2 regions of the Veillonella sp. ACP1 genome follow, and region 1 is predicted to be linked to the other one. Evidence: riboswitches for the same ligand, from Rfam matches in the RefSeq annotation. Region 1 holds a riboswitch; the other holds the start of a gene.

Region 1 (10,882 bases):
TGGCGCGTCGATCAATATACTACACAAATGCAAGTGACATTGTTCATCGGTGGCGTCATCATTTACTATGCGGTGTTCAATAGCACGAAAACGGCTTTAAAAAAGTGAGTAGTTGAACAGCGAATTTATAACATAGCACGTAGTCGAATAACGAATTTCTAAAATAGCATGTAGTGCGCATAACAAAAGAGGCATATCTTACATACGTTCTTGTATGTTAGGTATGCCTCTTTATTGTCCTAGTACGACAGGAATGGCAAGGGATACAACTTGTCCTCGTTTATTGATAATGCTACCGCTATTCTTGATGATACGAATGGCTTCATCTCGTACATCGGGAGGAACAGAGTCCTCTACGATACGCGGTGTATTAACACCGACGATGACATTGCCATTGGCGTCAAAGTTAACGCGCACAACGGCTTCGCCGCGCACGGATGAAGATTGGCCTTGTTCTTTTACTTGGCGCAAATATTCCGTAGGATTAATGTCCGATTGTTCAAGCCACGCCCGTTGGCCTGGTGTTAGCAAATTAAGTGCATCTGCAAAAAAGGATAGGTCTTTGTCTGTATTATCGAGACCATTGCCTACTGCATTAGGGTCCGTCGATACGTCATTGCCTACTAATTTCTTTTGTTGTTCCTGTTTTTGATGTGTCACAACGCCCGTCTCACCGCCAGTGGCCTCAGATTCTATGGCCTTTGGAACAGCCCATTCACGTTTTGTAGCCGGTGCTGGTTGTTCTGTATCTATAGTTTTCTGTGGTTCTACGGTATTTACAGACGGTTTCGTTTCTTGTTTCTGAGCTACCGACGCAGGTGCATCTGTAGGCGGTTTTGCCTCCTCTGGTGGCGGCGTTACCGTCGGATGATCCTCGGCGTGTTCGCTTTCACCAGCATCGGCCAAATCAAAGCTAATCTCAGCTGCCTCTTGGCCTGCACCAGTGCCACTCATGCCCTTTAGTGAAAGCCCCATGCCCGTTATCATGAGAATACTGATGCACAGGGATATCAAAAACGGTCGAAAATAATGGGATTCAAACATAGAATCACTTCCGATCCGTAGCGACACTAATGTACTTAGCGCCATTTACTTTCAGCATATCGAGAAGGGCGATGACCTCGTTATAATACACGTCCTTAGACGCGCGAATAACAAAGGCCTGTCGTGGCGTGGTCCGCACGATATCCTGTACCTCTTGGGACAGATTATCCGCAGAAATTTCGCGGTTATCGATATAGAGTTTATGCGATGTGGTGAGAGTAATGATAATCGGTTCAATGGATTTAGCCGTCGAAGTCGATGTGGATGGTAAATTTAACGGGATTTGTTGCTCCGTATTCATGTATAAAGTGCCGACCATGAAGAATACCAATAGAAAAAATACGATATCAATCATAGGGATGATCATAATGGTCGGTTCTTTTTTCACTCCTAATGTACGACGTCTCATAGGTCATGTTCCTCGTTGTACGCATCGAGAATGCTGCCACATTCATGTTCTAAGGCTACGATAAAATCATTCACCTTTGCTGCACAATAACAGTGAAAGGCAAGAGCAATGATGGCCACCGTAAGACCTGTAGCAGTAGCTACCAAGGCTTCGGATACACCACCGGTGATGATAGTAGGCGCTCCAATATCTCCACCTACAACGGCAAAAGCGCGAATCATACCGAGAACGGTACCGAGCAAGCCGAGCAACGGTGCCATGGTAACGATCATGTTAAGCCACCCAAGGCCGCGTTTTAATCGTTCATCGGTATAGCCTACCAAATCTTGCAAACGGTTTTCTAAACCATTGTAATTTTTTGCACTGCGCAAAGCCTTTGCAAAGAGAGTGCCTAGATTTTGTGTATCTCGTTCTAATACGGTTGGAAGCATAATCCAACCTGGATGATTATTTAGAACAGCAGTAAATTGGCGCATGTCCTTACGGAATTTACGGTATAGAAAGAATCGTTCTATACCAATCATTAGTGTCACCACAAGGAAAATAACGAGTGGATACATAACGAAACCACCAGCTACAAATAAATGTGTAATACTACTCATACTAACCTCCAAAACCCACACCGATTTAGGCTCTTATCTAATAATTATACCACGTTTTCATACATCAAAACATATGGGGCTTACGATAGATGAGTAAAAATATACTAATTGATGCATACAATCTGACAAAGATCTTAACTAGTATAAGAAAATACAGAAAAAGGGCTACATCAATAGACATGCTATTTGATGTAGCCCTTTTTAGTACAATTTTATGTACATTTGTATGAATTTTTTATATGTACTATTTATATTGTGCACGCTATGAAGCGCAGGCTTTCATAAATGGCACAGAATCGATTCGTACATAGCTAGATATTATTTATCAAGTTTATTAATATCCAAGCGATTCATGCTGCCAATGAAGCGATTGTAAGATTCAATCATATCATTGTAATGATCAGCTGATTGGTCACCTAAGAATGTACGAACTCTACCAATCGTTGTATTTAATTGAGACTTAGCAGTGTTATATTCTGGACTCGTAACGGTGCCAGCTACATCCATAATGCCTTGTAACTCTTGGTTAGCTGCATTTACATCGATTTGTTTGCCTTCTTCAAAGCCATCTAATAAAGCCGTTAAGCGTAAATGAACTTCTTGAACAGCGGCTGCGTTTTTCTTACCAGAATCTTTAAGTTCTTTCAACTGTTCTTGTTGATTTTCTGTGTTGTGTTTGTGAACTACTGCGTCTAACTGATTATATGCTGCATAGAATTGATCATATAGTTGAACGTATTTAGGTCCTAATTGTTGTTCCTTAGCATAATTATCTGCTTGATATGAATTAGTTTGGTAGTACGTATCCAATTCACTGGCTACTGGTACAATATCCTTTAATACAGCCAATACGTTGTCTAAAGGTTCCTTCATATCATCATATGGTACGCCAGCGTCTTTAGCAGCTTGCAACTTTTGTTGTAAGGTATCAAAGTGTGGTGCCATGAAGCTTGTTAAATGTTGCCCCTCTTTTAGTTTTTGAACGGACGGATTGATAGCATATCCAAAGCGTACGGACCAACTATTAAAATCGCCAATCGCTTCGATATAGTTATTGAACACTTTAATGTCCTGTTGCGATGCCTTTTGAGCGCCTTGTTGCACCCCATTGGCAATCTTAGAAAAACTACAGCCACTCATGAATAATGGGGATGTAAGAGCAGTTACACACAATACTGCTGTTGTCAGTTTTTTTACTAATGGATTCAAAATAAATCTCTCCTTTTAAAATAACCCATGAAGTATACATCTATAACTAAATTATATACTAAATATGATTTTTACAAAAGTCATACTTATGCATTTCATGAAAAAAAGGCATAGTACCTATCATTTCCTATCGATTACAAACCGATAGCAGTATAGATACTATGCCTATATGTATAGAATTTATTTTAAGGACTTGTCAAAGACGCCTATTAATTCTTCGACGGCTTGTGATTCACTCATTTCGCCATCTAAAACTGCGGCTTCTACTTCGCCCATACGACCTTGAATGACTACATTGTTAAAGAATAGGTTGTGCAAGTGTTCGTCAATCATATCGCGTACCCAACGAAGGGATTGTTCTTGACGACGTTTGAGGAATACGCCATTGTCTTTACCTTGTTCAGTAAACTCTTGAATGACATCCCACAATTCGTCGAGGCCGTCCTTTGTAACGGCAGAACATGTGTAGGCTTGGGTTTTCCATTTTTCCGTAGCAGGACGAATGTAATGCAACATCCGATCGTAATCGCTACGAGCGATGAGAGCGCGCTTGAGGTTATCCCCATCAGCCTTGTTGACTACAATAGCATCGGCAAGTTCCATAACGCCTTTTTTGATGCCTTGCAATTCATCGCCTGCACCAGTAAGCACGATGAGCATAAAGAAGTCTACCATGGAGCGCACAGTGACTTCACTTTGCCCAACCCCAACGGTTTCGACAAGAATAATATCATATCCAGCAGCCTCGCAAAGTAGCATCGTTTCTCTACTTTTACGAGCTACACCGCCTAGTGTACCACCAGCCGGCGATGGACGAATATAGGCTTCAGGATGCTTCGTCAACGTTTCCATCCGCGTTTTATCGCCCAAAATACTGCCTTTTGTGACTTGGCTTGTAGGGTCTACAGCAAGTACGGCAACCTTGTAACCAGCTTCAATGAGCATGTTACCAAAGGCTTCAATAAATGTACTTTTACCGGCCCCAGGTACACCGGTGATACCGATGCGCAACGCCTTGCCCGTACGAGGCAATACGGCTTGCAATACTTGTTGAGCTAGTTTGAAATGGTCCTTATTATTACTTTCTACTAATGTGATAGCCCGTGAAAGTATAACGCGGTCCCCCTGCTCGATACCGCGTACATAATCAGCGACAGTTAACTTCTTTCGCCGCTGTACGGGACGTACCGACGGAGCCAGATGAGTGGAGCTAGACAAGAGGCCGTCGTGCATTTCCTTGACGCCTTTCATCACGTGACACGCAAAGGTATCATCTTTTTTCGCATCTTCTGGCACCCAGTCGGGACGGTAGGTACTACCCTCGGCGCTTGCGTTTTTTACACCTAATTCTGGCGCCTTACCTTCACCAGTGGTAAAAGTAGCGTCCTGTGCATTGCGCAATTCATCCGGAGTAGACCGTTTATTATCAGTCATTGCCTTCGTCTTGAACGTGGCTAGTCAATGTTTCTAGTAATTTTTTCGCCGCTACTGGCAAAACTGTACCAGGGCCAAAGATAGCCACTGCGCCATGTTCGCGTAGGAACTCATAGTCCTGAGCAGGGATTACGCCGCCGATGGCAACTAAAATATCTCCACGACCTCGCTTGTTGAGTTCTTCCACAAGTTGAGGTAACAATGTTTTGTGACCTGCCGCAAGAGAACTAAATCCGACGATATGAACGTCATTATCCACAGCATCCTGTGCTGTTTCTTCTGGAGTTTGGAACAAAGGTCCGATATCCACGTCAAAGCCCATATCCGCGAAGGATGTAGCAATAACTTTGGCACCGCGGTCATGACCGTCTTGGCCCATCTTCGCAATCATGATACGAGGGCGACGACCTTCGAGTTCTTCAAAGTCATCTGCCATTTGACGTACTTCTTTGATTACATCATCATCTTCATATTCACTGGAGTATACGCCAGAAATAGAGCGGATAACCGCTTTATGACGGCCACAAACCTTTTCAACAGCAAAGGAAATTTCACCCAAGGATGCACGAGCACGAGCTGCTTCAAGTGCAAGGGCAAGCAAGTTGCCTTCACCGGATTCTGTAGCATTAGTAATCGCTTCAAGGCAGGATTGAACCTTATCTTCGTCACGGTTAGCACGCAATTGTTCGAGGCGACGGATTTGCGCTTCCCGTACAGCTGTATTATCTACATCGAGGATATCCAATGGATCTTCTTTATCTAGACGGTATTTATTGATACCAACGATAGCTTCACGGCCAGAGTCGATACGAGCTTGGCGACGAGCTGCCGCCTCTTCGATACGCATCTTAGGAAGACCTGTGTCAATCGCTTTCGCCATACCGCCAAGGGATTCGATTTCTTGAATATGGCCCCAGGCACGACGGATCAATTCGTCAGTCAATGCTTCTACATAGTAGGAACCGCCCCATGGGTCGATAACCTTACATACCTTAGTTTCATCTTGGATGTAAAGTTGTGTATTACGCGCAATACGTGCAGAGAAGTCTGTAGGCAATGCGATAGCTTCATCAAGCGCATTCGTATGTAGGGATTGCGTATGGCCCAATGCGGCGCCCATCGCTTCCATACATGTACGAGCCACGTTGTTGAACGGATCTTGTTCTGTTAAGGACCAACCAGATGTTTGGCTATGTGTACGAAGAGCCATAGATTTAGGATTTTCAGAACCGAAGCTCTTAATAATCTTAGCCCACAACATACGAGCCGCACGCATTTTAGCCACTTCCATAAAGTAGTTTTTGCCAATAGCCCAGAAGAAGGACAAACGAGGTGCGAATTGGTCAACATGAAGGCCTGCATTGACACCGGTACGGATGTATTCAAGACCATCGGCCAATGTATAACCTAATTCGATATCCGCCGTTGCACCCGCTTCTTGCATATGGTAGCCAGAAATAGAGATACTGTTGAATTTAGGCATGTTTTGAGATGTATACGCAAAGATATCACCGATGATACGCATGGACGTAGCTGGAGGGTAAATATAGGTATTACGTACCATGAACTCTTTCAAGATATCATTTTGGATTGTACCGGCCATAACCTTTTTATCAACACCTTGTTCTTCACCAGCTAGGATGTAGAATGCCATAACAGGCAATACGGCGCCGTTCATTGTCATGGATACGGACATTTGGTCAAGAGGGATACCGGAGAATAGAATTTCCATATCGAGGATAGAGTCAACTGCAACGCCCGCTTTACCAACGTCGCCCACTACGCGAGGATGGTCGGAGTCATAACCACGGTGAGTAGCAAGGTCAAAGGCAATAGACAAACCTTTTTGGCCTGCTGCCAAGTTACGACGATAGAACGCATTGGATTCTTCGGCTGTAGAGAAACCAGCGTACTGACGCACTGTCCAAGGACGAGTTACGTACATTGTGGAATAAGGTCCACGCAAGAATGGAGGTACACCAGCCATATAGTCAAGGTGTGTCATCCCTTCATAATCCATCTCTGTATAGAGAGGTTTTAATTGGATTTGCTCCATTGTCGTGTTATATAAGTCTTCAAAGCTTTTTCCTGTTTCTTTTTTAAGTTCAGCAAGCCATGCATCGCGCGATGTGGCAGACTGAGATCCCAAGCCAAGAGAGGAGAAGTCTGGATTTTTAAACATGAGCTCACATCCCTTTCTTATCTTGTAACGTATTTAAAATAGCGTAGCAGTTTGCGCGAACAGAGATGAAATCATCTACACCTGCTTCACGATATACAGGCTCTAGGTCCTTAGAAGGTGCCCCTGCCAAAATAACCGTTACATTCGGCATAGTTTCTTTCAATTCTTTCGCAAGTGGTGGAACCAATTCAGGATACGTATCATCTGTAGAACAGATAACTACCACATCGGCGCCACTTTCACGAGCTGCTTTAGCCGCATCAGCCGTTGTTTCATGACCATCATTTTTGATTACTTCGAACGCCGCTACTTCAAAGAAGCCTGTGGAGAAGTCCGCACGAGGTTTATGTTGAGGAATAGGGCCCATATTAGCCAAGAATACCTTCACATTATCTTTTGTGCGTTGTTTATAATTTTCCGTACGCATACGAAGAGCTTCAAATTGTTCCGTCCAACGATGAGCCGTAATAGGTTCGATTGTTTCGGAGGAAATATCGCCCGCATCCAAAGCCTTACGGATTTGACGCATTGTCATTTTTTGCAATGCACCGAGCTCGATAAGGCCAATCAATGCACCTGGCTCTGTTGTGCTTGCTTCGAGTGTAGATTGGGCTTTTACAACCGCTTCTGAATCTGCAGTTGCCAAGTATTCTTCGAGATGAGCTACCCGTTTTTGACGCAATGTTTCTTGATTTTCAGGTTTTGGATCAAGCAATTCTTCCGTCATATTAGCGTACATGTTATTACCAACCGCTACATCCTTACGGAATGCAAGGTTTTTAAAGCGTTCATTAAGAATTGTTTTAACTTGCGCTTGAGGATAACCTTCCTTCAAGGCAGCGATAATGCCACCTTTAGACTCGATAGTTTGGAATTCATCCCAAATTTTTTCGCATAATTCCGCTGCCAATGTTTCTACATACCAAGAACCACCTACAGGATCAACTGGTTGACGCAATTCGAATTCAGTTTGTAACATAACTTGAATGTTACGGGCAATACGACGAGAGAATTCATCGGATTTGCGAATTGGTTGATCAAATGGAGAAACTTCAAGACTATTGAGACCACCTACAACACCAGAGAATGCTTGTGTTGTATTACGCAACAAGTTTACATATGGATCGTATACGGTTTTTGTGAAAGCAGATGTTCTGCCGTGTACATGAACGGCACGGTCGCTTTCACCAGCGCCGAAGGCCTCCATAATGCGAGCCCAAAGCACGCGCAACGCACGCAATTTAGCAATTTCCATGAAGAAGTTTGCACCCAAGGAGAATGTAAACATCATGCTCTTAGCAATGGTATGAATATCGATGTTGCGTTGTGCTAATTGCCGCACGTAGCAAACAGCTGTTGCCAATGCATAGGCAACCTCTTGCACATCGTTGGCACCGCCATTAGCGTATACATCACCGGATACAAGCACGGTTTTAAGCTCAGGTGCTTGATCCTTGGCCCATACAACAGTATGTGCCATTTCATCAAAAGCAGTATCTAAAGACATATGCAATGCACCGTCTTTAGCCCACACGCCGATAGGATCTGCACCAACGAGACCTTTCAAATCGGATGTTTGCTTTTTAGAAGCTTTCACAGTAGCCGACAACATACCGAGCAAAATCGCTGCAGATGCGCCAGTTTCAATGTATAAAGGATTTTCCTTAAGATTAAATCGTTCAATTAATTGGCTGCAATCGGCCATCGTATACAAGGATGTGCCGCCTACACCAACAGATGCGCCTACTTGCACATCTTGATCATGGCGTGTTGCTTCATCAAGACGAATGTTGTGAATAGTGCCACCTTTCACAATTTCGTATAAACTTGCATGATTGGCATCCTTCGGTAAGGATTCATCAACATATTGAGATACACCCCAAGAATCTTTGATATAGCCGCTTGCTTTCGTGCCACGTAGGAACTCGCCAGCGCCAGGATAAACGCCCTTTGGAATCTTTTCCTGATGCAATGCAGGTGTATAGATAGGTTGTAACGTAATACCTTCATAGGTTTTGGTGAACATTTTTTTATGGAAATCGCCACCTTTTAACGCCTTTTCAACCTCAGCCTGCCATCGTTCATACGTAGGTTTCTCAAACTCATCAAAGGATACAGGCGCCAGTAAATCGCGTTCAGTGTCCTTTGAAGTCTTTTTGTCAGACATATATGTGCCTCCTTTTCAACTTGAAACCATACAGGGGGAACAGCGCACCGTACCAGTGAGTTGCTTCGTATATGAGTTCCATAGGTGCCAAATATATATCCATCATGATGATGGATCTCCAGTCAAACTATTAAGCCTATGCCATATATGAACGACCCTCTAGCGTGGCAAATAAAAAAACGTGCCACCCGAGAGTGACACGTTAGGTTACATATTGAATGGTACACTAAAACTATTGTAAAAAGTATACCTCAATCCCCTTCCTATCGCTCGTAGGTACATAACGGTGATTATCAAATAGGCAGTTCTCCTGGCTCGGGCTCAACACCTTGCTTTCGCCTTCCCAGATTGCTCCAGTGACATGTATGAAAGCAGGCTCGTCCTTACAGTGGCGGGACCGCATCGGCTTGTACCGATTTCTCTATTAAGTCTTGCGACACCTATTCTCTATATTCGTTGTTCTAAGTCCAATATAGTGTAAAAATATGCACAAAGTCAATGAACATAACAGTTAATCATAAGTAGCAAATTTCAAGTTATAACTAACGCATATATAGAATGATAAAAATGCATAGGTGCAATTTAGAGAAATCACCTCTATAATTTGCTACTGCTATACTACCACCATGTTATAATAATTCTACTAGTGGGAGGTCGTATTATGAACGAAATAAACAAAAAGGGGCTCAGCACCACATTGCTGTGCTGTTTAATTTGGGGGTTGTTGCCCCTCTATTGGGCGCTTTTAAACCAAGTATCATCCTTTTCCGTATTATCGCACCGCATCATCTGGTCCGGATTTTGGATGTTCTTCCTCGTCATCGCCACAGGGCGCCAACAACTGCGTATGGACATACAACTTTTACGCACCCATCTTACGCAATTAGGCCTACTATTACTGGCTGCTATACTTATAAGCATCAACTGGTTCACCTACATTTGGGCCGTTACAAACCAACACGTACTCGACACGAGCCTTGGCTATTATATCAATCCATTGCTCAACGTATTGCTGGGTATCCTAATCTATAAAGAAAGATTACTTTGGCCACAAAAGCTAAGTATTGCCATCGCATTCTTAGGTGTGGCCATCATGACTGTTCAACTAGGTACATTGCCCATCGTCTCTATCATCCTAGCCGTATCCTTTAGCCTCTACGGCGCCGTTAAGAAACGACTCACCATCCATCCATTCTCGAGCATCGCCTTCGAAGCATGGCTCATCACACCGATAGCATTATGGTATTTAGCGGCTATAGACACCACCTCGTGGACCTTTATCGAAAACCTAACACCGACCGGTCTTCTCCTCATCGGTGCCGGCCTTACCACATCGATTCCGCTCATCCTCTTTTCATACGGTGCCCGCCTATTGCCACTTAACATACTCGGCTTTTTACAATACCTGTCCCCTACCATGGGCTTCTTCTTGGCCATCTTCTACTTTGGTGAAAGCTTTGGTACAGCCCAACTCATAGCCTTCGGCTGTATCTGGGTGGCACTCGTATTGTTCACCCTATCTAATCAAATGACGACACGTATTAAGATAAAAAAATAGAATACATTACAAAAAAGCTGTAGCAAATGAAATTCTCATTTAATACAGCTTTTTATGTGTTCGTTTTACACGAGTCTAACGTAAATGAACTCAGATCTTATTAATCTAATTCATTCATATTTGTCGTATTCATATTAGAAATATAATGGTTATAAGCCTCAATCATACGAGTATAGTCCTTATCTTGTTTCGAACCCATATAAGTCCGGATAGCACCAATCGTAGAGTTTACAGAGGTCTTAACAGTGTCATAGTTAGAGTTAGTAATGCCATTAGA
Region 2 (10,882 bases), on a different contig from region 1:
ATTTACAACCTCGATATAGTTTACATTTGTATTAGATGGGAATGCATCGTGCTTTTCAAGAATTGGTCCTTGTGTTGTAACAGGTGCTTTCGTGATGTCGTCCACAAAAACTTCTGTGTGAGGTACACCGAGAAGAACGGAACTTACCGTTACTGTTTCCCCATTTACATCGAGGTCTACATCGATGACCTTATCCATGGTTACATTCATAGGAATGTCTTTACTATTAAAGAACGGTTTACCCATGTCTACTGTCACTTGTGTAACAATGCCGTTTTCGATGGTCAATGTTGGTTTCATGACGCCTGCTAATGTTTCGATGGTGAAAGTATCTTTTGTAATTTCACCATGTTCATAGGCATATTTGGCAAAGCAACGAATGCCATTACCACACATTTCTGCTTCGCTGCCGTCTGAGTTGATGATACGCATGCGAACATCGCATGTATTAGATGGTACAACGATTACAAGACCATCGGCGCCGATGCCTGTGCGACGGTCGCAGAGGCGGATGGCGAGGTCTGTATAATCCTTATTGGCCCCTTGTGGGTCAGAAAAGAGGATAAAATCATTGCCGAGGCCATGCATTTTTGTTAATTTCATACATACTCCTATTCGAGGTCGCACTATACATGCGACTATTCCTTACAATAGAGTAGACTTTCACTATGATACTCGTGAAAGTCTACGGTTAACTATATATAATATAACATTATAACACAGAATAGGGTCTCTCTTTATTGTTCAATGTAAAAATGTTAAAATATAATGTAATGTAGTTTATCAGTATAGAAAGAGGAGCACATATGCGAATTCAAGGGATTTCTGGATCTCGAGGCGTTGCTGTTGGCAATGTGTACAAATATATACAAGAAGAAATCGTTATACCTGATTATGAGGTAGCCGATGACCAAGTAGAGGCTGAAATTGGTAAGTTTGCTAGCGCTATGGCCGCTACCCTTAAACAATTAGATACGATTCGTCAAAAAGCATTGGTTGATATGGGGGCTGATGAGGCTGCTATTTTTGAAGCTCATATGCAAATTGCACAAGATCCATCCTTGTCTGATGGTATTAAGTCCCTTGTAGAAAATTCAAAGATGAACGTCGTAGCTGCTACGGCGCAAACGATAGAAACCTTTGCGGCTATTTTTATCGGTATGGACGACCCATATATGCGTGAACGTGGTGCGGATATTAAAGATATTGGCGATCGTTTGATGCGGAACATGCTCGGTATGAACCCACGCGGTTTATCTCATATTTCCGGTGAGGTTATCATCGTGGCTCACGATTTAGCTCCATCTGATACGGCTTCACTAGATAAAAATGTTGTAAAAGGTATCGTCACAGCTGCCGGTGGTCCTACATCTCATGCGGCTATCATGGCACGTACCTTAGAAATTCCTGCCGTTATGGGCGTTGGTGATATTGAAAGCTTTACGGACGATGTGCGTGCTGTTGTACTGGGCACTGATGGTGAAGTCATTACAGAACCATCCGATGAAGAATGGGAACGTTATACAAAAGAAGCAGCAGATTTCCAAGACGAATTGAAACGATTGAAGGACTCTGCCAATTTAGAAGCCGTTACAAAGGACGGCCATCATGTTGATTTATTCGGTAATATTGGTAAATCCAAAGATGCAGACCATGCGTTGACCATGGGCGCTCAAGGTATTGGCCTATATCGCACCGAATTCCTTTACATGGAAAACGATGAACTGCCTACAGAAGATGTACAGTTTGAACAATATAAACAAGTAGCAGAGAGCATGAAGGGCCAACCTGTCATCATTCGCACCATGGATATCGGTGGTGACAAGGAATTAAAATGTCTAGATTTACCAGAAGAAATGAATCCATTCCTCGGGTATCGTGCCATTCGTATCTCCTTGAATCGACCTGATATTTTTAAGGTTCAATTACGTGCACTCCTTCGGGCTAGTGCATTTGGTGATATTCACATCATGTATCCTATGATTGCATCTGTAGAAGAGGTTAAAGCGGCAAACGCTATGCTCGACGAATGCAAGGAAGAATTAATGGCTGAAGGTGTGGCTTTCAATAAAGATATTAAAGTAGGTATCATGATTGAGGTTCCTGCGGCTGCCGTAATTTCTCCAATTTTGGCTAAATATGTAGATTTCTTTAGCATTGGTACTAATGACCTTTGCCAATATACGTTGGCGGTAGACCGTATGAATGAGGCTATCGGCAATTTATATCAACCATTGCATCCTGGCGTATTGCGTCTCATTAAACATGTGATTGATGCGAGTCACGAACAAGGTAAATTCACTGGTATGTGCGGTGAGTTAGCTGGTGATCCAGTAGCAACTATGATTTTATTGGGCTTAGGACTTGATGAATTCTCTATGACGGCATCATCCATTCCATTGATTAAAAATATTTTGCGCTCTGTTACAAAGGCAGAATGTGAAGAATTTGCTCAAAAAGCATTAACGATGGATACAGCGGAAGAAATTACAGCTTATGCAAAATCATTGCTTGCTGAAAAAGGTTTGGCATAGGCCATAGCTTTCATAAAAACAAACTTGAATTTAATAGGGGTAAACTGATACAATACCTATATTAATAGCAAAGATATTAGGCGTTTTGTGCGCTCCGTAGAAAGAGGTAACTCATGAAAGAAGTAACAGTAGAAATTACAAACGAATCTGGTTTACATGCTCGTCCAGCGACTGCATTTACACAATTGGCTGCAAAATTCGCGTCCAAATTGACAATCGCAGCCAATGGTAAAACAGCAGATGCTAAATCCATTTTGACTGTGTTGACATTAGGTGCAACAAAAGGTACATCCGTAGTATTAACTGCTGATGGTGCAGACGAAGATGATGCATTAGCAGCACTTAGCGAGTTCTTAACAACTAACCACGATTAATACACAAAAGAGGCAATACCCTAATCATTAGGATATTGCCTCTTTTCATTTTCCCATATTGGCGAAACGCTCTACAGCAACTGTAAAGTCATTAATTGTTTTATCTACATCACCATGTTGTATACCATCGCGTACACAATGGTTGATATGTCCTTCGAGGACCACTTGGCCAACCTTATGCAACGCGGATTTGGCTGCATTGATTTGGGCTAGTACATCTTCACAAGGAATGTCTTCTTCAATCATTCGATCAATAGCTTGCACTTGACCTAAAATTTTACGCAATCGACGATGTAGATTGTCTGAATCCATACACTGTTTCATAATACTCCTCCAATTTGGGCATGCTTCATCATCTTATCTATTATACGACAATATGGTTAACAAATACAATACATAGAGGTATGCTAAAAATAGATAACTTATGATACAATACAATCAATATATATGAGTTGTATTATAGGGATGTCGTTTGTGAAAGTTTGTATACTTAAAAGTCTGCTGTAAGGCAGATATAGGTGAATCTATGTTTATATTTCGAATAGTGCGCCGATTAGTTCTTATCATTTGTATCGTGCTAGGGGCTATATATGCGTATGATACGTATCAAAGCTATCAGGGTAGCAATCGTGTCAGTAAGGCTCATACAACTGTAGAACAGACCATAGAAGAAAATGAAGACACCCTAAGTCGTTGGGACCGTGTGTATCGTGTATTTACCTTCCGTGAAAAGGTTGAAAGTGCACTACAACAACGCGTGCCAAAAGATAAATGGGTAAAATCTGAAAGCATCCCTGATAATGCGAAACGGGCTCTAGTGGCCATTGAAGATAAGCGCTATTATAAACATGGTGCTATCGATGTACTCGGTGTGACGCGTGCTTTTTATGTTAATAGCGTTGCTGGTGAAACCGTTGAGGGTGGTAGTACCATTACACAACAATTGGTAAAAAATCTATTTCTGTCGTCGAAACGGACGATGTCGCGCAAAGCGGAGGAAGCTATTCTAGCGGTAGAGATGGAACATTACTATAGTAAAGATGAAATTTTAACCATGTATTTGAATACGGTCTATTATGGACATAATTATTATGGTATAAAAGAGGCTGCCGAAGGGTACTTTGGTACCAGTCCTAGTCGGTTGACCTTAGGCCAATGTGCCATGCTGGCCGCTTTACCAAATGCACCATCCTATTTGGATCCTTATGAAAACTACAAAGGAGCAAAAGCTCGGCAAAAATTAGTTCTTGCGCAAATGGTAGATCAAGGCATGATATCTCAAGCTGAGGCAGATTATGCATATAAGCAAGATCTTGGTATAGAATAATATATCCTTTAATATGACACTACATAGAAAACAATCATGGTGCTATACGTACTCGCATCATGATTGTTTTTATTTACATATATCGTTCGTAAACGAAGTATATTATATAATTGAATAAAATTTCTGCTTGCATTTATAAATATGCAGTGATATACTAACACCTGTAGTCGATAAGACATGAAGAATTCATAATGAATTCGTAGTATAATAATAAATGGTATGAATCATACCTAGTATAATTTAGTTTATGAGGTGTTATCATGGGTAAAGCAAATAAAGTAGTACTCGCATATTCTGGTGGTTTAGACACATCCGTTATCATTCCTTGGTTAAAAGAAAACTATGGCGCTGAAGTTATCGCTGTATGCGTAGACTTAGGCCAACCTGAGGATTATGATGCAGTTGAGAAAAAAGCAATCAAATCCGGTGCATCTAAAGCGTACATCGTTGATGCTAAAGAAGATTTCGTAAAAGATTATGTATGGCCAACTGTAAAAGCAGGTGCTGTTTACGAAGGTAAATATCTATTAGGTACATCCTTTGCTAGACCTTTGATTGGCAAAATTCTTGTAGATATCGCTAAAAAAGAAGGCGCTGATGCCATCGCTCACGGTGCGACTGGTAAAGGTAATGACCAAGTTCGTTTTGAATTGGCTATTAAAGCATTAGCACCTAACATGAAAATCATCGCTCCTTGGAGAGAATGGGATTTGAAATCTAGAACAGATTGCATGGAATATGCTGCTAAACACGACATTCCAGTTGTAGCAACTAAATCACATCCATACTCCATGGACCAAAACGTATGGCATTTGTCCCATGAAGGCGGCGATCTTGAAAATCCAGCAAATGCTCCTAAAGATGATGTATATTTAGTAACACATACACCTGAACAAGCTCCTGATGAAGCTGGTTATGTAACTGTTACTTTCAAAGAAGGCGTACCTGTAGCCGTTGATGGTCAAGAAGGCACTCCTCTACAATTATTGGAAAAACTCAACGAAATCGGCGCACACTATGGCGTAGGCGTTGTAGATATCGTTGAAAATAGATTGGTTGGTATGAAATCTCGTGGCGTTTATGAAAACCCAGGTGGATCTATCATCATGTATGCTCACAGAGAACTTGAATACCTTTGCCTCGACAGAGCAACATACCACTACAAAGAACTCATTGCTAACAAATATGCTGAACTCGTATATGATGGCATGTGGTTCGCACCATTGATGAACGCATTACAAGCATTCGTTGATGAAACTCAAAAAACTGTAACCGGTGATGTAAAACTTAAATTGTACAAAGGCAATATTATCTCCGCTGGTGCAACTTCACCATATTCCTTGTACAGTGAAGATTTCGTAACATTCGAAGAAGACGATGTATACAACCAAGCTGATGCAGCAGGTTTCATCAACTTGTTCGGATTACCTCTCAAAATTAATGCTTTAATGAAAGAAAAGGCAGGTAAATAATGGCTAAATTGTGGGGCGGGCGTTTCACAAAAGGCACAGATAAAGCGGTAGAGGATTTTACATCCTCTATCGCTTTTGACGCTAGAATGTACGCCGAAGATATTGCGGGCAGTAAAGCCCATGCAACTATGCTTGCAAAACAAAATATTATCTCTCAAGAGGACTGTGATGCTATCGTAGCGGGCTTGACTAAAATCAAGGGCCAAATCGATAAAGGAGAATTTCCGTTTTCCGTTGCTCTTGAAGATATTCATATGAATATTGAAAAGCGTTTAACTGATGATATCGGTGAAGCAGGTGGTCGTCTACATACGGGCCGTAGCCGTAATGACCAATGTGCTGTTGATTTGCACATGTATGTGCGTAAAGCAGTTATCGAAATGGGCGAGCTCATCGTCGATATGCAAAAAGCGCTCATCGAAACAGCTGAAAAATACAGTGATGTTATCATGCCTGGTTATACCCATTTACAACGGGCGCAACCTGTACTCTTCGGTCATCATATGATGGCGTATTTCTCCATGTTAGAACGTGACTTTGATCGTCTATTAATGGTATTTAAACATGCAGATATCATGCCACTAGGTGCAGGTGCTTTAGCGGGATCTACCTATGGTATTGATCAAACTTATACGCAAGAATTATTGGGATTCTCTCGTATTTACGAAAACAGTATGGATGCCGTATCTGACCGCGACTATGTTGTGGAATTCTTATCCTTTGCATCCCTCGTGATGATGCATTTGAGTCGCCTCAGTGAAGAACTCATTTTGTGGTCCTCCAATGAATTTAATTTCATTGAACTTGATGATGCGCATTGCACAGGCTCTAGCATCATGCCACAAAAGAAAAATCCTGACGTATGCGAACTCGTACGTGGTAAAACAGGTCGTACCTATGGTCATTTGTTAGGCCTTTTGACAACGTTGAAAGGTTTGCCACTTACATATAATAAGGATATGCAAGAGGATAAAGAGGGTATTTTTGATGCCATTGATACAGTACACTTTGCATTGTCCATTAATGCGGCGATGATTCGCGGTATGAAGGTCAATGGGGCGCATATGAAAGCTGTCCTCGATGATGACTTCTCAAATGCCACAGATATGGCAGATTATCTTGCGAAAAAAGGCGTTCCATTCCGTGAAGCGCACGAAATCGTAGGTAATGCTGTACATCATTGCATTGAAAAAGGTTGTGTGTTACTCGACTTATCCGTTGAGGATTTCAAAGCGATTTCTCCATATTTTGATGCGGATATTCTAGATGCTATTTCTATTGAGGCTTGCGTAGCAGGTCGTAACAACTATTCTGGTACAGCTCCAGAATGTGTAGAAAGACAACGCAATAATGGTAAACAAATCATTGCTAACGAAGAAGCACAAATCGATAGCTGGAAATCCATCGTAAACTTTATACAAGAGTAAGGATTCTACCCTTAGCATCGTAGATGGTTTCATAGTTTATACTATTGGCTCCACCATTTGGTGGGGCCAATTTTTGTCTATGTTTTTAAAGGCCATACATCTACATTTTTATAGAGCTGAAATCTACAAATTTTACGTATTTTTTTGTCTATATTGAGTGGACGTGCAGTGGATAATGGTCTTGTACTACGACACTATAACTTGAATAGATAGTGATTTTTCATATATTTAATTGATTAAACTGAAAGAAAATAATACTCTCACATTCATCATACCGTTTCTAATCAAAAATAATATATAATTACTATATTTTTATTCAATTCGTGTAATATGCGGTGTCCACTAATAAAGTACTTTTCATTTACCACCTATGGTGTTATTATTAATTCGAAAAACAAATAAAAACGGTACTTTCACATTCCCGCCCATTACAGCAGGAACTGAACGTACTTAGCGGTTTAAATAGATTTAAGTGAATTATGGACGAGAAAAAATTCACCTTACGAAAGGGGATTGATACATGAAAACCACCGCTAAAAAAATGTCTGTATTCCAGCTAACCACAATGGTAGCAGCCAATATGCTAGGAGCTGGGATCATTATGTTACCAACCAATTTGGCTCAAGTTGGTACTATTTCAGTGTTATCTTGGCTCGTGACAGCTGTGGGTGCGCTTTTACTAGCGTATATTTTTGCTCAAGCGGGTATGTTCTCCCAAATTAAAGGAGGCATGGGCGGTTATGCAGAACACCGCTTCGGTAAGACTGGACATTTTATGGCGAGCTATGCTTACAGCATATCTCTCATCATTGCTAATATAGCGATTGCAGTTTCCGCAGTTGGCTATGGCTCAGAATTCTTTGGTGTTGATCTAAATGCAACGCAAACAAGTCAAGTAACAATCGTCTTGTTATGGTTTGCAGCGATTTTGAACTTTAGAGGAAATCGTTTTACAGGTCGGCTCAGCAATATTACTATTTGGGGCTGTATTGTGCCAGTATTACTGATTGGTACAATTGGCTGGTTCTGGTTTAGCCCAGATACGTATTTGGCGGCATGGAATCCAAACGACTTGCCGTTCTTTGAAGCAATTAAACAATCTATTGCTTTAACATTGTGGGGCTTCCTAGGGTTTGAATCGGCAGCAGCAAATGCAGATGCTGTAGAAAATCCAAAGAAAAACGTGCCAATTGCAACATTTGCAGGTACATTAGCAGTGGCGGTGATTTACATCTTGTCCACAAACGTTATGGCCGGTATCGTGCCTAACACAGAATTACTAAATTCTAATGCACCATTTGGTCTCACATTTGCTTACATGTTCAATGACACGATTGCAAATGTTATTATGGCGCTCATGATTATCTCTTGCTGTGGTGCTTTACTTTGCTGGCAATTTACATTGTCTCGCGTATTTAAAAATGCAGCAGAAGCAGGTTATTTCCCTAAGGTATTTGCTCGTGTAAACAGTAAGGATGCACCTGTGCGTGGCGTATTCATCTTATTAGCTATCGAAACCATTATTACAATGTTTACAGCTAATGATTCTCTACGCGATCAATTTGAAACATTGGTAAACCTTGCGGTTGTAACGAATGTATTGCCTTATATTCTCTGCATTATTGCAGTACCGACTATGATGCATATGTCTGGATTAGAAAAACGTCGTATTGAACGATTCTATATTGTTGCTGGCGCTGGTGTACTATACTGTGTATACGCAGTATATGCATGTGGCGTTGATGCCATGCTAGGTAGTGCTATTGCAGTAACTATTGGTATTTGCATTTACATGATACGCAAAGGTTGGATGGCGTATCGTGCACAACGATTCCAACAAAGTATCGATTAATTGAATATTCTCTCGTCTTATAGAGGCTGTTACTTCGGTAATAGCCTCTTTTGGTTATATGTATAGCAAAATGTTTTATATGTAAATTAAATCAGACTATAAATAGTAAAAATATACAGTTATATACAGAAAAGCAAAGAAAATGTAGCATTTGTTTCAAGAAATAGAATATAATGTATAAATTAATACAAACAAATAATAATGAAAGTTATTTTTGTGAATAATTATAATTAATTGCAGGATATACATTAGGGGGTATATGTATTGTTAGAGAATTATAAATATAGTATATTTATAATTGATAAAAGTGAATAAACTGAGTGTCGGTTCTACCGAGCGTAAAAGAGGAAAATGGGTGTAAATCCTATACTATGAAAATAGCTGTAATGAGGAGCGATATTTCGTATTAGGGTCACTGGGAAACTGGGAAGGCTGAAATATTGTGATGAGTCAAAAGTCAGAAAGCCTGCTCAATCTTGCGGGGCATCGTGCCACAGCATGGTGTTTTTCTTTAGGTTAGTCAGGTGGGCTAATCTTTTTTTATAGTTATTTCGTAGATTTTATTACACGGCATCATATTACATGTTTACTTTCTATGTTTATTCACTATTATGTGTTTTTATTTGAAAAGGGTATAGGAGGTGCCTATGGGCAAACGCTTTGCCAAGCAATTAGGACAGTTTATTGTTACCTTGTTTGGCATCACATTTTTGACATTTTGTCTCACCTATTTAGCGCCAGGGGACCCAGTTACCATGCTATTGGAAACGGCGGATACTATCGTGTCTCAAGAGACGATTGATGAAACTCGAGCACAATTGGGGTTGGATAAGCCGTTTATCGTACAGTATGCAAACTGGGTAGTCAATGCAGCACAAGGTGACTTAGGAATGAGTTACTCTGCTAAAAAACCGGTAGTAGATCGCATGCTAGAAGCATTACCTGGTACGATCGCATTAGCTGGAACTGCATTGGTATTTACGATTCTCTATGCATTACCGGCAGGTATACTGAGTGCGTATAATCGGAATAAATGGATAGACTATGTACTGAGAAGCCTTTCCTTCATAGGCGTATCTATGCCGACATTCTGGTTAGGCCTTGTATTAATCTATATTTTTGGCTTAAAGCTTGGTTTAGTTCCAATTGCTTCGTCTCGTATAACGGCGACAGGTGTTATTTTACCAGCTGTTACATTAGCGGTTGTCGTTGGCTCTAAATACATGCGTCAGGTTCGACTCGTTATTCTTGAAGAGATGCAAAAGGATTACGTCATCGGTGCCCGTGCGCGTGGCGTGAGCGAAATGAAGATTTTATTCGGTCACATTCTACCTAATGCCATATTGCCGTTGATCACAATTTTAGGTGTTCTAATCGGTTGGTTATTAGGTGGTGTAGCGGTAGTTGAAATGGTATTCTCCTGGCCTGGTCTTGGGAATATGGCCATTTACGCCATCACTATGCGTGACTATCCATTGATTGAAGGTTTTGTGTTATGGGTTGCTATTGCATATATGTGTATCAATGCTTTAGTTGATGCATCCTATGTTCTATTAGACCCTAGATTGAAAAGGGAGAGAGCATAATGAAAGAATTTATTCAGAAACATAAATTGTTCTCTTTCTACACTGCATTGATGCTTATTATCGTATTCATTGCTATTTTTGCACCATGGCTTGCGCCGGGCGATGCTTTTTCCTCAGATATGACAAAAGCATTACAAGCCCCTAGCGCACAACATTGGTTTGGTACCGATAAATTGGGCCGTGACGTATTGTCTCGTATCATTTATGGTACTCAATTATCCTTGTTCATGGGTGTATCCATTGTAGTGATTATGGTAAGCATTGGTACAGTTATCGGTGCCGTAGCAGGTTACTTTGGCGGCAAGGTTGA

The links. Region 1 has a riboswitch for cobalamin ahead of HMPREF1151_RS00265 (methylmalonyl-CoA mutase family protein). Riboswitches for the same ligand answer to the same signal wherever they lie in the genome.
Region 2: another riboswitch for cobalamin. It lies ahead of nikB (nickel ABC transporter permease); the one in region 1 lies ahead of HMPREF1151_RS00265 (methylmalonyl-CoA mutase family protein).

What each region holds. Positions count from the first base shown of each region.
Region 1 covers NZ_ALKL01000001.1:51,308-62,189, reverse strand. The annotation lists gene HMPREF1151_RS00300 (hypothetical protein) at 1-108, shown strand, start outside; gene HMPREF1151_RS00295 (hypothetical protein) at 232-987, opposite strand; gene HMPREF1151_RS00290 (biopolymer transporter ExbD) at 1,049-1,453, opposite strand; gene HMPREF1151_RS00285 (MotA/TolQ/ExbB proton channel family protein) at 1,450-2,055, opposite strand; gene HMPREF1151_RS00280 (DUF3829 domain-containing protein) at 2,374-3,264, opposite strand; gene meaB (methylmalonyl Co-A mutase-associated GTPase MeaB) at 3,445-4,698, opposite strand; gene scpA (methylmalonyl-CoA mutase) at 4,691-6,880, opposite strand; gene HMPREF1151_RS00265 (methylmalonyl-CoA mutase family protein) at 6,885-9,047, opposite strand; cobalamin riboswitch at 9,330-9,506, opposite strand; gene rarD (EamA family transporter RarD) at 9,709-10,605, shown strand; gene HMPREF1151_RS00255 (DUF3829 domain-containing protein) at 10,706-10,882, opposite strand, start outside.
Region 2 covers NZ_ALKL01000018.1:96-10,977, reverse strand. The annotation lists gene dapF (diaminopimelate epimerase) at 1-603, opposite strand, end outside; gene ptsP (phosphoenolpyruvate--protein phosphotransferase) at 807-2,534, shown strand; gene HMPREF1151_RS06705 (HPr family phosphocarrier protein) at 2,648-2,908, shown strand; gene HMPREF1151_RS06700 (metal-sensing transcriptional repressor) at 2,954-3,232, opposite strand; gene HMPREF1151_RS06695 (transglycosylase domain-containing protein) at 3,435-4,235, shown strand; gene HMPREF1151_RS06690 (argininosuccinate synthase) at 4,496-5,707, shown strand; gene argH (argininosuccinate lyase) at 5,707-7,134, shown strand; gene potE (putrescine-ornithine antiporter) at 7,655-8,986, shown strand; cobalamin riboswitch at 9,288-9,475, shown strand; gene nikB (nickel ABC transporter permease) at 9,634-10,572, shown strand; partial or broken gene HMPREF1151_RS06670 (ABC transporter permease) at 10,572-10,882, shown strand, end outside.